Regions from separate parts of the Nocardioides marinisabuli genome, predicted to be linked through region 2. Evidence: predicted binding sites of a transcription regulator. Region 2 holds the regulator's gene; the other holds the start of a gene.
What was found. The regulator LexA, encoded in region 2, represses DNA repair genes until DNA is damaged. The targets are predictions, from matches to a motif close to TCGAACANNTGTTCGA.

Region 1: H0S66_RS19950 (HNH endonuclease signature motif containing protein) is a predicted target of LexA. The motif match lies at 4,550-4,565, and genes of this name have one in related genera.

The regions. Positions count from the first base shown of each region.
Region 1 is NZ_CP059163.1:4,156,949-4,164,254, forward strand. It holds gene H0S66_RS19915 (glycine--tRNA ligase) at 1-86, opposite strand, end outside; gene H0S66_RS19920 (antibiotic biosynthesis monooxygenase family protein) at 157-477, opposite strand; gene H0S66_RS19925 (metal ABC transporter substrate-binding protein) at 539-1,567, shown strand; gene H0S66_RS19930 (metal ABC transporter ATP-binding protein) at 1,564-2,358, shown strand; gene H0S66_RS19935 (metal ABC transporter permease) at 2,355-3,359, shown strand; gene H0S66_RS19940 (Fur family transcriptional regulator) at 3,346-3,783, shown strand; gene H0S66_RS19945 (gluconokinase) at 3,807-4,322, shown strand; gene H0S66_RS19950 (HNH endonuclease signature motif containing protein) at 4,579-6,129, shown strand; gene H0S66_RS19955 (adenylyltransferase/cytidyltransferase family protein) at 6,227-6,667, opposite strand; gene H0S66_RS19960 (isoprenyl transferase) at 6,680-7,306, opposite strand, start outside.
Region 2 is NZ_CP059163.1:2,332,686-2,339,991, reverse strand. It holds gene H0S66_RS11205 (vitamin B12-dependent ribonucleotide reductase) at 1-1,355, opposite strand, end outside; gene nrdR (transcriptional regulator NrdR) at 1,546-2,025, opposite strand; gene H0S66_RS11195 (hypothetical protein) at 2,488-2,805, shown strand; gene H0S66_RS11190 (class I SAM-dependent methyltransferase) at 2,729-3,100, opposite strand; gene H0S66_RS11185 (hypothetical protein) at 3,054-3,272, opposite strand; gene H0S66_RS11180 (LysM peptidoglycan-binding domain-containing protein) at 3,753-4,124, opposite strand; gene lexA (transcriptional repressor LexA) at 4,460-5,194, shown strand; gene H0S66_RS11170 (alkaline phosphatase D family protein) at 5,296-7,047, shown strand; gene H0S66_RS11165 (alkaline phosphatase family protein) at 7,047-7,306, shown strand, end outside.

The sequences.
Region 1 (7,306 bases), 1.8 Mb from region 2:
TAGATCTCGCCGCAGGGGTAGACGAAGCCCCGGCGCTTGGCGAGGGAGACGACGCTGTCGACGACGGAGGGAGGCGGCTTGGCCACGGAGGGGCTCACTTTCGCGTGCAGGCGCACCGGCTGGCTGCCGGCGGGCGGGAGGACGTGCGGGAAGCGCTCAGCCTAACGACCGGGCAGCCGCCACGTTGAGGTCGGTCCCGGGCTCGACGACCTCGTAGGCACTGGCCTCGTCGATCGCCCGCGCGAGCAGGCGCACGGCGCCCATCTTGACGTCGTACGACGACAGGGCGCGGCGGTAGGCGCCGACGTGCTCCCAGCGCGTGGTCAGCACCCACAGCGTGGGCTCGTCGAGGTTGCGGCCGACGGTGCCGGCGACGAAGCCGGGGCGCGCGGCGAGCACCGCGTGGGCGGCCTCGAGGTCGGCGCGGAACGCCTCCGCCTCGTCCTCGGGGACGCGGAACCTGTTGACGACGAGCACGGCGCCGACCCTACGCCTCCTTGAATTGACAACGATTCTCAACACTCTGAGAATGGTTCTCATGACTTCACGCCGCGCCCTCGTCCCTGCCGTCGCCGCGATCGCCCTGGGCCTCAGCGGGTGCGGTGCGCTGACCTCGGACGACTCGAGCGGCGCGAGCGGCTCTGGCGGCTCGGGCGGCTCCAGCACCGTCGTGACCGGCCTCTACCCGCTGCAGTACGTCGCCCAGCGCGTGGCCGGCGACGCCTTCGAGGTCGAGAACCTCACCCAGCCCGGCGGCGAGCCGCACGACCTCGAGCTCGGCGTGGGCCAGACCGCCGCCCTCTCCGACGCCGCCCTGCTGGTCTACGTCGACTCGCTGCAGCCGGCCGTCGACGAGGCCGCCGAGGAGGTCGGCGGACCCGAGCTGCTCGACGCCGCCGAGGTCGTGGACCTGGCCCCGTTCGAGGACGAGCACGACGAGCACTCCGAGGAGGAGCACGGCGAGGACGAGCACTCGGCGGAGGAGCACTCCGACGAGGAGCACGGCGAGGACGAGCACTCCGAGGAGGACCACAGCGACCACGACCACGGCGAGCTCGACCCCCACTTCTGGCACGACCCGGCGCGCATGGCCGCCCTCGGCGACGCGGTCGCCGAGCGGCTCTCGGAGATCGACCCCGACCGGGCCGAGGACTTCGAGGAGCGCGCAGCCGACCTGCGCAGCGACCTCGAGGCCCTCGACGAGGAGTTCGTCTCTGGGCTGGCCGACTGCGAGATCACCACGGTGGTGACCAACCACGACGCGTTCGGCTACCTCGAGGGCTACGGCCTGGAGCTGGCCTCCATCAACGGCATCTCCCCCGACGCCGAGCCGAGCCCCGCCGCCCTGGCCGCGCTGCAGGACCTCATCGACGAGACCGGCATCACCACCGTCTTCTCGGAGACCCTCGTCAGCCCCCAGGCCGCCGAGGTGCTGGCCTCCGACGCCGGCGTCGACACCGCGGTGCTCGACACCATCGAGGGCCTGACCGACGAGACGGCCGACGAGGACTACCTTTCCCTCATGCGCTCCAACCTGGCCGCCCTGCAGGAGGCGAACCGCTGTTGAGCCCCGACACGGACCCGGTGGTCGAGCTGCGCGACGGCGCCGTGGTGCTCGGCGGGCGCCCCGTCGTGCGCCAGGTCGACCTCACGGTCCGCGCCGGCGAGTTCGTGACCCTGCTGGGCCCCAACGGCTCCGGCAAGTCGACGCTGGTGCGCGCCCTGACCGGCCTGCGCCCGCTGGAGCGCGGCTCGCTCAGGCTCTTCGGCATCCCGATGACCTCCTTCCGCGACTGGCACCGGCTCGGCTACGTGCCGCAGCGGGCGAGCGCCGCCAGCGGCGTACCGGTCTCGGTGCGCGAGGTCGTGGCCTCGGGGCGGCTCACCCGTCGCCGGGTGCTGTCGCTGCCCAGCCGGGCCGACCGCGCGGCGGTCGCCGAGGCGCTCGAGGTCGTCGGGCTCGCCGACCGCGCCAAGGACAGCGTCGCCACGCTGTCGGGCGGTCAGCAGCAGCGGGTCCTCATCGCGCGGGCGCTGGCCGGCGGGCCCGACCTGTTCTTCCTCGACGAGCCGACCGCCGGGGTGGACCTGCCCAACCAGGAGGCCCTGGCCCACGCGCTGGCCACCCTGTCGCGCTCGGGCAGCACCATCGTCCTGGTGACCCACGAGCTCGGGCCGCTCGCGCCGCTGGTCGACCGCACCGTCGTGCTGCGCGACGGGCGCCTGGTCTACGACGGTCCGCCGCTGGACCTCAACGACGCGCACGGCCACCACCACCCCCACGACCTCGACGCGGGTCGCCACGACCACCACCCCGACGTGGTGGCCCCCTGGGACCGGGAGGACCACCGGCTGTGATCGACCTCCTCGCCTACGACTTCATGCAGCGGGCGCTGCTCGCGGCGCTCGTCACCGGCCTGGCTGCGCCGGTGATCGGCACCTACCTGGTGCAGCGCCGGCTCGCGCTGCTCGGTGACGGCCTCGGCCACGTGGCCGTGACGGGCGTCGCCCTGGGCCTGCTCACCGGCGTCGCCCCCACCTGGACCGCCGTGGTCGTCGCGATCCTCGGCGGCGTGGCGATCGAGACCATCCGCGACCGCGGCCACACCAGCGGCGACCTGGCCCTGGCCCTGCTCTTCTACGGCGGCCTGGCGGGCGGCGTGATGATCACGGGGCTGGCGGGCCAGACCGGCGCCACGCTCCAGCAGTACCTCTTCGGGTCGATCACCTCGATCTCCCTGACCGACATCTGGTTCACGCTGGCGCTGGCGGTGGTGATCCTGGCGCTGGGCCTGGGCCTGATGCCGCAGCTGTTCACCGTGGCCCAGGACCAGGACTTCGCGCGGGTGGCCGGGCTCAACGTGCGGGCCTACAACCTGCTGGTCGCCGTGCTGGCCGCGGTGACGGTCACCGTCGCGATGCGCACCGTCGGGCTGCTGCTGGTCTCGGCCCTGATGATCGTCCCGGTCGCGACGTCGCAGCAGCTGGCGCGCTCCTTCCGGGCGACCGTCCTGGGGGCGGTGGTGGTCGGCGCCGGCGCGGGCGTCGGCGGCCTGCTGGTGTCGGCGTACCTCTCCCAGTCCTACGACCTCACGGTGCCGCCCGGCTCGGCGATCGTCCTGCTGGCCCTGGCCTGCTTCGTGGCCACCTGGCCGTTGGGGGCGCTGCTGCGCCGGCGCCAGCGTCGCCACGTACCGTTCCCCGACGACGTGCCCGACGACCACGAGGTCACCGGGCACCACGACCACGAGCACGGCCCGGACTGCGGTCACCTGGCGATCCCCCACGGCGACCACGTCGACTACGTCCACGACGGCCACCGGCACGCACCCCACGGGAAGCACTATGACGAGCACTGACCGCACCGGCGCCGGCTCCGGCTCCGGCGGCCCCGCGACCTCCGGCCTGCGGCCCACGCGCCAGCGCCTGGCCGTGGCCGAGGCGATGGCCAGCTTCGACGACTTCCGCTCCGCCCAGGAGATCCACGACCTGCTGGGCAGGCGGGGCGAGACCGTCGGCCTGGCCACCGTCTACCGCACCCTGCAGCGCCTCGCCGACGGCGGCGAGATCGACCGGCTGCTCACCGAGGGCGGGGAGGCCATCTACCGCGCCTGCTCCACGACCCACCACCACCACCTCGTCTGCCGCTCCTGCGGGCGCACCGTCGAGGTCGAGGGGCCCGCGGTCGAGAGCTGGACCCGCTCCATCGCCGCCGAGCACGGCTACGACGAGGTCAGCCACACGCTGGAGATCTTCGGCACCTGCCCGGCCTGCCGCGGCTGAGCCCACCCGCCTCGCCTAGGGTCGTGCCCGTGCAGATCGTGGTGATGGGTGTCTCGGCCACCGGCAAGTCGAGCGTCGCCGAGCGCGTCGCCTCCGAGCTGGGGTGGGACCTCGTCGAGGGCGACGACCTCCACCCGCGCGCCAACGTCTCCAAGATGGAGGCGGGCGACCCGCTGACCGACGACGACCGCTGGCCCTGGCTGACCCGGGTCGGCGAGGCGATGGCCACCGCCGAGGACGCCGGGCGCAGCAGCGTCGTGACCTGCTCGGCACTCAAGCGCGCCTACCGCGACCGGCTGCGCGAGCACGTCGCCGACGTCCGCTTCCTGCACCTGCACGCCCCCGTCGACGTGCTCGAGGACCGGATGAGCAGGCGCACCCGCCACTTCATGCCCGTCTCCCTGCTGGCCTCCCAGGTCGCCACCCTCGAACCGCTCGCCGACGACGAGGCCGGCCAGGTCGTCGACGTCACCCCTCCCCTCGACGACGTGGTCGCGGCCGCCGTCGCCGCGGTCAGGGCCATGCCCCGCCCGCACTGACGCCCGACCACCGTGGTCGGCCGAGACCCCGCCACCACCGAGCCGGCGCCACTTCCCCCGACGCACGCCGCCGTCGTTGGTCGAGCAGCAAGGAGCGCCAGCGACGCGCGTCGTCGAGACCCCGCCACCACCGCACCGGCATCTCCCCACCGCAGGTCGCGGGAGTGCACCCAGGGCCTCCGCGACGACCCGTCATGACATTCCACAGACTCCGACAGACCCTTGACTCGAACACACGTTCGATTAGAATAGGAGCATGACCACCCAGGAGCTCGAGCGCTGCGACACCGCTGACGCGGTCCTCGCCCACGCCCGCTCCTGCAGAGCACGACGCGACCAGGCCGAGATCGACATGTACGAGGCGACCTGCACGTACGCAGCCATGCACACCACCTTCGACCCCACCCACGCCGCAGTCCTGCCCGGCACCGACATGCCCGTCGCCATCGCCGGGCCCGGCGCGCCGAGGGCCTCCGAGTTCGCGATCATCGAGTACGGCACCGCCCTCGGCCTCTCCGCCGACGCAGCCGTGCGCTACGTCGCCCACGTCATCGAGACCCGCTACCGACTCCCCCGCCTCCACACCGCGGTGGTCGCCGGTCGGGTGCCGGTCTGGCGGGCCCGCCGCATCGCCGAGGCCACCCTCGGCCTCCCCCACGAGGCCGCCGCCTGGGTCGACCACCACCTCGCCGGCATCGCCCACACCTGCTCCTACGCCGTCCTGGGACGCCTCGTCGAAGAAGCGCTGTGCCGCTTCGACCCCGAAACCGCAGAAGACAAACGAGCCATCGCCGCCGAGGACCGCAAGCTCGACATCCACCTCGACACCGCCACCACCGGAGGCGCCTGCATCGAGGGCACCGTCGACATCACCGGCTGCCTCGACCTCGCCGACGCACTCGACCTCGACAACGCCGTCACCCGCGAAGCCCGCAACCTCGCCCTCGCCGGCTCCGACCAACCCCTCGACGTACGGCGCTCCCAAGCCCTGGGCATCCTCGCCCGCACCCAGACCACCCTCGACCTCACCGGAACCAGCGACACCGGCGACGAGGCCGGCGAGCCTGCGCCGCGGGTGCCGGCACGCCAGGTCGTCCTCAACGTCCACCTCACCGACACCGCCCTGGCCGGCATCGACCCCACCACCCTCCAGTCCAACAACCTCTCCGCCGGGCTGCACCTCGCCCGCATCGAGGAGACCCGCAGCTTCGTCACCACCGACCAGGTCTGCGCATGGCTCCGCGTCCCCGACACCCACGTCACCTACCGCACCATCACCGGCAGCGGCTCAGACCCCGAGGCCTACGAACACCCCTTCCGCCAGATCAACCGCCACGCCGACCGCCAGACCCCCGCCCAGGTCACCGCCGACGACATCCGCGGCTTCGCCAGCAACCCCGACCTCCGCCCCCACCCCCGCCGCCCGATCGACCTGACCGAAGAACTCACCAGCGACGGCTACACCCCCAGCGAACGGCTCGCCGAGCAGACCCGGCAACGCCACCCACGCTGCGTCTTCCCCCACTGCACCCGCCGCGCCCGACGCCGCACCCCCGACGAGACCCACGCCGACCTCGACCACATCAGCACCTACGACCCCGGCGGTCCACCCGGCCAAACCACATCGGCCAACCTCGCGACCCTGTGCAGACGCCACCACCGCGCCAAGACCCACACCCCCTGGACCTACCGACCCACCCCCACCGGGTTCCTCTGGACCAGCCCGCACCGCTACCAGTACCTCGTCGAACCCACCGGCACCACCGACCTCGGCCAAGCACCCAGACCACCCACCCGGCCCGTGTGAACCAGCCGACTCGCCACACCCCCGCCGCAGCACCACCGCGACGGGGGCACCGGCACGTCCGCCTGCCAGCGACAGGGTCTCCGGTGTCCGGACTATCTCAGTGGTCCCGGTCGCGCACCCGCTGGATGACCTGCGAGGTGGAGAGGTCCAGGACGCGCCGGACCTGGACGAACCTCCCGGCGGACACCGCGGGCCCGTAGACCGACTCGGCCACCCCCGGGGCCAGGTCGTCGCCGTGGACCACGATGGAGATCCGGTGGTGGTCCAGGAAGTCCTGGGTCACCGTCAGCGGCGCGTCCGCGACGACCTCGTCGACGTAGCGGCACGCTGCGATGACGGTCACGCGCTCGTCCAGCGTCATGACGGGACGTCGCTTGTACGAGGCAGCGGTGTCGTCCGACAGCACCCCGACCACCAGCCAGTCACCGTGCTGGCGCGCCTCGCGCAGCAGCGACACGTGGCCGGCGTGGAAGAGGTCACCGACCATGTCGACGTAGACGCGGAGCCCCGCCTCCCTCGCCTGGTCCGGGCTCCCCACGACAGCGCCGACCTAGGCGTTGGGCAGCGCGCCGCCATAGCGCCGGTCGCGGGAGGCGTAGGTCTCGATGGCCGACCACAGGGTGCGGCGGTCGACGTCGGGCCACAGGACGTCGGTGAAGACCATCTCGGCGTACGCCGCCTGCCAGAGCATGAAGTTGGAGAGACGCTGCTCGCCCGAGGTGCGCCAGATCATGTCGGCGTCGCCGAGGTCGGGCAGGTAGAGGTGGCGCGCGACCGTCTTCTCGGTGATCTTCTCGGGGTCGAGGCGGCCGGCGGCGACCTCGCGCCCGATGGCTCGCGCCGCGTCGGCGAGCTCGGCGCGGCCGCCGTAGTTGACGCACATGGTGAGGGTCAGCACGTCGTTGTCGCGGGTCATCTCCTCGGCCGCGCGCAGCTCCTTGACCACCGAGCGCCACAGCCGCGGCGTCCGACCGGCCCACCGCACCCGCACGCCCAGCTCGTGCATCTCGTCGCGCCGACGGCGGATGACGTCGCGGTTGAAGCCCATCAGGAAGCGCACCTCGTCGGGCGATCGCGACCAGTTCTCGGTGGAGAAGGCGTACGCCGAGACCGCCTTGACCCCGATCTCGATGGCGCCCTCGACGACGTCGAAGAGCGAGCTCTCCCCCATCTCGTG
Region 2 (7,306 bases):
GAGTCGTAGCCCAGGCCCATCGCCATCAGCAGCGCGCCGAGGTTGGCGTAGCCGATGCCGAGCTGGCGGTAGTCGCGGGTGGTCTGGCCGATCGGCTCGGTCGGGAAGTCGGCGAAGCAGATGGAGATGTCCATCGCGGTGATGATCACCTCGACGGCCTTCGCGAACAGCTCGGCGTCGAAGGTGTCGTCGTCCTTGAGGAACTTCAGCAGGTTCAGCGACGCCAGGTTGCACGAGGAGTTGTCGAGGCTCATGTACTCCGAGCACGGGTTCGACGCGGTGATGCGCCCCGTCTCGGGGTTGGTGTGCCAGTCGTTGATGGTGTCGTCGTACTGCAGGCCCGGGTCGGCGCACTCCCACGCGGCGGTGGAGATCTTGCGGAACAGCTCGCGGGCGTCGACGGTCTCGATGACCTCACCGGTGCCGCGCGAGCGCAGCCCGAACTCGGTGCCCTCCTCGACCGCGCGCATGAACTCGTCGGAGACGCGGACCGAGTTGTTGGCGTTCTGGTACTGCACCGAGGTGATGTCCTCGCCGCCCAGGTCCATGTCGAAGCCGGCGTCGCGCAGCGCGCGGATCTTGTCCTCCTCGCGCGCCTTGGTGGCCACGAACTCCTCGATGTCGGGGTGGTCGACGTCGAGCACGACCATCTTGGCCGCACGGCGCGTCGCGCCGCCCGACTTGATGGTGCCGGCCGAGGCGTCGGCGCCGCGCATGAACGAGACCGGGCCCGAGGCGGTGCCGCCGGAGGAGAGCAGCTCCTTGGAGGAGCGGATGCGCGAGAGGTTCAGGCCGGCACCGGAGCCGCCCTTGAAGATGAAGCCCTCCTCCTTGTACCAGTTGAGGATCGAGTCCATCGAGTCGTCGACCGAGAGGATGAAGCAGGCCGAGACCTGCTGCGGCGAGGGCGTGCCGACGTTGAACCAGACCGGGGAGTTGAAGGAGAAGTACTGGTTGACCAGCAGCCAGGTCAGCTCGTGCTCGAAGACCTCGGCGTCGGCCTTGGTGGCGAAGTAGCCGTGCTCGACGCCGCCCTTGACGTACTGCTCGACCACGCGGTTGATGAGCTGCTTGAGGCTGCGCTCGCGGGCGTCGGTGCCGACCGCGCCGCGGAAGTACTTGGTGGTGACGATGGTCGAGGCGTTGACCGACCAGGTGGCGGGGAACTCCACGCCGCGCTGCTCGAAGACGGTGGCGCCGGTCTTCCAGTTGGTCTGGACGACGTCGCGGCTCTCCCAGGTCAGCTCGTCGTAGGGGTGCACCCCCTCGGTGCTGAAGACGCGCTCCATCGTCAGGCCCTTGCCCTGGCCCTTGGTCGCTGCGTCGGCTCCTGCGCCGCTCACCGTCTCGGTCATGCCGTGCTCCTCTGTGTCCCGGTCTAAGGGGTGCTGGTTGGTGCGGTCTGCTGCTGGGGGGTGCTGTGTCGGCGCCCGTCCCGATGGTCGCTGCGACCACCGACATCGGACGTGACACCGGGTGATGCGGTGAGGGAAGAGGTGGTGCGCCCGGCAGGCAGCTTCCCCACTACCTGCCGGGCGGTCTGTGTCAGCCCGTGGGCTGGGGCTCGGTGTCGAGCGTCAGGCGCTCGGCGCGGAGCATGGCGATCTCGTCCTCGAAGTCGGCCGCGGAGGCGAACTGGCGGTAGACGCTGGCGAAGCGCAGGTAGGCCACCTCGTCGAGCTCGCGCAGCGGGCCCAGGATGGCCAGACCGACCTCGTGGGCCGGCAGCTCGGCGGCTCCCGCGCCGCGCAGGGTGTCCTCGACGACCTGGCCCAGGCAGGCCAGCTGGTCCTCGGTGACCGGTCGGCCCTTGCACGCCTTGCGCACGCCGGCCACGGCCTTCTCGCGCACGAAGGGCTCGCTGGCCCCCGAGCGCTTCACGACGCTCAGCTGCATCTGCTCGACGGTGGTGAACCGCTTCGAGCAGGCCGAGCAGGTACGCCGCCGGCGGATCGAGCCGCCGTCCTCGGAGACCCGCGAGTCGAGGACCCGGGTGTCGGTGGCACGGCAGAACGGGCAGTGCATCGGGTCCTCCTCTCGGGCGCGCCGCGCAGCCCCCGCGAGGGCTGCTGGGTGTGGATATCGTTGCTCTCCCTGTGGAGAACAACCGGTCACCTGTGCACCATCCCGCATCCATCTGTGAACTAGATGTGGATAACTACACCGGTGTAACTACTAGATGTAGTGGAACCGTACGCCCGGGACCACGAGCCGCGCAAGCCGTCCCGAAAATTTCCTGCGACCCAGATCACACTCGACACATCGGTGCAGGTCAGCGCACCGGGACCGCCCCGAAGGGGTGGCGCCGAGCAGTGCTGGAGCGGCCGCCAGATGCCGGCACCGGTACCGACACCCGGTCGCCGGGGCTGGGTGCGGTCGGACACAATGACGCTGTGAGCGGCGAGGCGGGCGGCCAGGTGGACGAGCAGGTGGCCGGCGCGCCGACTCCCGCTCCCGCCACGGCCGGCAAGCGGGCCGGTTCCCGCCGTGCGGCCCGCCCCCCGCCCGGAGCGCTCGTTCCAGCCGCGGCTGCTCGGCCTGGCCCTGGCCGTCACCGCCGCGGTGGTCGCTTGGGGCTACCTGGTCTACGCCGCCATCGACTTCGGCACCCAGGCCCGCGGCGGGGAGTCGGCCGCCTGGTTCTTCCTGGCGCTCGCCTCCGTCGGGGCCGTGGCCTGCCTCTTCGTGGGCCTGATGCTCATCGCGCGCCTGGGCCGGGCGCTCGGCCTCACCCGCGACCCCGCGACCCCGGCTCCCCCACCGGGCGGACGGCGACGAGCTGCCACAGCGCCCCGAGAGAGATGAACGGCTCCCGGTCGCACAGCGCGAGCTCGAGGCGCTCCAGCGCCGCGTAGAAGTCGGGGTCGGCCTTGCGGCCGTCGTCGGCGACGTAGTCGTTGGCGACCCGGGCGGCGAAGCGGCCCACCACCTCGAGCCCGGCCGCCACCAGCTGCGCCTCGACCTCGTCGCGGGCCACCGCCCGCGCGGTCGTGGCGAAGGTGGCCGACTCCATGTCGTCGCGGCCGAGCTCGTCGAGGGCAGCCTCCGGCCCCTCACGCACCAGCCGCCCGATCACCCGCGCCGCGGGGTTCGGCGCCATCACCGAGACCCGACCGCCCGGCCGCGCCGCCCGCGCCAGGACGTCGCACGTCGGCCGCGCCGGTCTCGGCCGGGCGGTAGTGCAGCACGTTGTGGCACAGCACCAGGTCGAACCCGCCGCCGGCCCCGTCTCCGGCCCCGCTCAGGTCGTCGATCGAGCCCTCGAGGGTCACCAGCCGCTCCCCGCCCCCGCCGACTCGGCGCGGCGGCGGGCCTCGGCGAGCCAGGAGGGCGCCGGTCGAGGACCGTGACGTCGTGGCCGGCGACGGCCAGGCCCAAGGCGTCGCGGCCGTCGCCCCCGCCGACGTCGAGGACCCGCAGCGCCCGCGGCTGCCCGAGGTCGGCCTGGAGCGCCTCGATCTGGCGGCGCAGCGTCTCGCGCACCACCGCGAACCGCAACCGGCCCCAGGGCGCCTCGCACCACGCCTGCCACTGCGCCAGCCTGCTCTCGAAGACGCCGTCGCTCACCACGACACCCTCCCCCACCGGACGCGGAAGACAGGGCCCGACACAGCGCGAGGGGCGGGCCCACTGCGGGCCCGCCCCTCGTCTTTCCCCTGGTTTCGCCGGCCGGGGTCGAGGCGACCGACGAAATCTGTGGGCGGCCACAGGGGCCGCCGCGCCCGGACCGCACCGCGGTCGCGGGCCGTTCCTCAGCCGGCCGGGACGACCAGGCGCTGGCCGGTGACCACCAGGCCACCGTCGAGGGAGTTCAGCTGCTGGATGCGCCCGATGACCTCGCGCACGTCGCCGGACTCGGCGCGCTCGGCGGCGATGGCCCACAGCGTGTCGCCGACGCCGACGGTGATCGTCTCAGTCGCCGGGGCGGTGCCGCTCTCGCTGGTGGCAACGGAGACGCCGGCCAGCACGACGCCCACCAGGGCGACGAGCAGCAGGCCCGCGGCCAGCACAGCGAGCCGGCCGCGGCGGGTCAGCCGCAGCGAGCCGGGCGTCGTACGGCGGGTGGCGCGGACGGCGCCGAGGCGGATCGGGGCCGGGGCGGCGGTGAGGGTCATGGTGCTCATCGGGACCTCCTGGGGAAGGGGGTGGTCGTCGTCGTGCTCGGTCAGGGAGATGTCTACGGACAGCCACCGACAGTCCCGGTCGCGATCCTGCTTCGACCAGGTGTTCGATCGAACACATGAGCGAGACTAGATCAGGTGTTCGAGCCGCGCAAGGGGTGCGGCGAACAATTGTTCGAGATCCCCGACGTCACGCCGGAGCAGCCCGTCGCCGCCTCCACGAGCGCGACACGCCCTTCGAACAGATGTTTGAAGTCGGGCCCGCGCGGCGATAGCGTGGGTCCACGACCCATCCGAGCGGACTCCCCGGCTCGGGCCTCGCGCACGAAAGGCACACGATGGCCACCAAGAACAGCGGCCCCCGCAAGCGCGGGGTCGCGGAGCTGCCCGACGGCCCTCCCGACGCGACCGGCCTGACGCCGCGCCAGATCAAGGTCCTCGCGTGCATCAAGGAGGCCATCGAGACCCGCGGCTACCCGCCGAGCATGCGCGAGATCGGCCAGGCCGTCGGCCTGACCAGCACCTCCAGCGTCTCCCACCAGCTCAAGGTGCTCGAGGAGAAGGGCTTCCTCAAGCGCGACCCGCACCGCCCGCGCGCGCTCGAGGTCTTCCTGCCCGAGCTGATGGCGCGCCGCAAGGCGATCTCCTCGGCCGACGACAGCTCGGTCGACGAGACCGACATCGGCAACACCATGCCGCAGGCCTCCTACGTGCCGGTCGTGGGCCGGATCGCCGCCGGTGGCCCGATCCTGGCCGAGGAGCGGGTCGAGGCCGTCTTCCCGCTGCCCCAGCAGCTGGTCGGCGACGGCCAGCTCTTCCTGCTCGAGGTCTCCGGCGACTCGATGATCGACGCCGCGATCTGCGACGGCGACTACGTGGTGATCCGCCAGGAGCAGACCGCCAGCAACGGCCAGATCGTCGCCGCCCTGATCGGTGAGGAGGCCACCGTCAAGACCTTCCAGCGCAAGGACGGCAAGGTCTGGCTGCTGCCCCACAACGACGCCTACGAGCCGATCGACGGCACCCACGCCTCGATCCTCGGGGTCGTCACCGCGGTGCTGCGCAGCCTCTGAGGCCCCGCACCCGCCCGTCGGGAGACCGAACCGACGGTGAACAGACGGTGCTCACACCGCCGTCCACGTCACGTGGACGGCGGTGTGTCGTTGGATGAGGCGTGACCCCACCACTGACCCCCACCACCGCCGCTGACGCCGCGAGCCCCGCCGACGCCGAGCGGGCCCGCCTCGCCGCCCTCGGACGCCGTACGGTCCTGGCCGCCAGTGCCGTCGGGGCCGGCGGCGCCGCCGTCACCGGCGCCGGCGTGCTCGCCGGCCCGCACGCGGTCGCCGCGAAGGCCCGTCACGACGTCTTCGCCCACGGTGTGGCCTCCGGCGACCCGCTGCCGCGCGCGGTGCTGATCTGGACCCGGGTCACCCCCACCAGGGCCGCCACCCCCGGCTCGGGCAAGGGCCCGCGGGTGGGCGTGCGCTGGGAGGTCGCCACCGACCGCCGCTTCCGCAACGTCGTGCGCCGGGGCCGCTTCGTCACCAGCGCCGCGCGCGACCACACCGTCAAGCTCGACGTGACGGGCCTGCAGCCCGAGACCGTCTACCACTACCGCTTCACCGCGCGCGGCCAGCGCAGCCCGGTCGGCACCACCCGCACCGCCCCCGCCAAGCGCGCCACGCCCGACAACCTGCGCTTCGGCGTGGTGTCCTGCGCCAACCTGCAGGCCGGCTGGTTCAGCGCCTACCGGCTGCTCGCCGAGCGCGACGACCTGCACGCGGTGCTGCACCTGGGCGACTACCTCTACGAGTACGCGCCCGGCCAGTACGGCATGGGCCAGGACAACGTCGACATCCGCCCGCACGACCCCGCGCGCGAGATGGTCTCGCTCTCCGACTACCGCCGCCGGCACGCGCAGTACAAGACCGACCCCGACCTGCAGGCCCTGCACGCCCGGTACGCCTGGATCGTGACCTGGGACGACCACGAGGTCACCAACGACCAGTGGAGGAAGAACGCCGAGAACCACGACGACTCCGAGGGCGACTACCTCAAGCGGCGCGCCCGCGCCCACCGCGCGTACGACGAGTGGATGCCGGTGCGCATGGACGGCACCGCCTCGCTGGGCGACGGCGCCCGGCTCTACCGCCGCCTGCGCTTCGGCGACCTGGCCGAGGTCAGCATGCTCGACCTGCGCACCTACCGCTCCCAGCAGGTCGCGACCCCGCTGGTGGACGCGGAGGTCAACGACCCGGCGCGCTCGATCACCGGCAACCGGCAGATGGAGTGGCTCAAGGACTCCCTGACCCGCGGCAACCACGCCCCGCAGTGGAAGGTGGTCGGCAACCCGGTGATGATCGCCCCGGTCACCTTCGCCGACCTGCCCAACGAGCTCGTCGACCCGGTCAACGACGTCACCGGGCTGCTGCCCCAGGACGGCTCGCCGTACAACGTCGACCAGTGGGACGGCTACACCGCCGACCGCCGCGAGGTCTTCCGCCACATCGACGACCACCAGGTCAAGGACGTGGTCTTCGTGACCGGCGACATCCACTCGGGGTGGGCCTGCGACCTGCCGATGGACACCTCGCTCTACCCGCTGCTCGGCGACTCGGTGGGCGTGGAGTTCGTGTGCTCCTCGGTGACCTCCAACAACCTCAAGGACATCACCGGCCAGCCGGCGCTGACGCCGCTGGTGGAGACCGCGATCAAGGCCAACAACCGCCACATCAAGTACCTGAACTTCGACGACCACGGCTTCTCGGTGCTCGACATCACCGCCGAGCGCACCCAGATGGACTGGTACGTCATCGGGGCCCGCGACGACCAGCAGACCACCGCCACCCACGACGCGTCGTTCCGCACCCTGGCCGGCACCGGCACGGTGCAGCGTGTGAGCACCCCCGTAGGAGACCGCTGATGTGCGACCCGACGAGCGGCCACTGCGACGCGGCCGGCCCCGCCCCCTTCGCCCGCGGCCTCGGTGAGATCCGCGCCGGTCGGCGCACGGTCCTGACCGCGGCGGCCTCGGGGCTGGCGTTCTCGACCGTGGCCGGGCTCGAGCCGGCGCTCGCGGCGCGGGCCTCGACCCGCAAGCGCGCCTACGTGCTGGTCGTCGACGGCTGCCGGCCCGAGGAGCTCGACAGCGGGCTGACGCCGAACCTGCTGGCGCTGCGCGA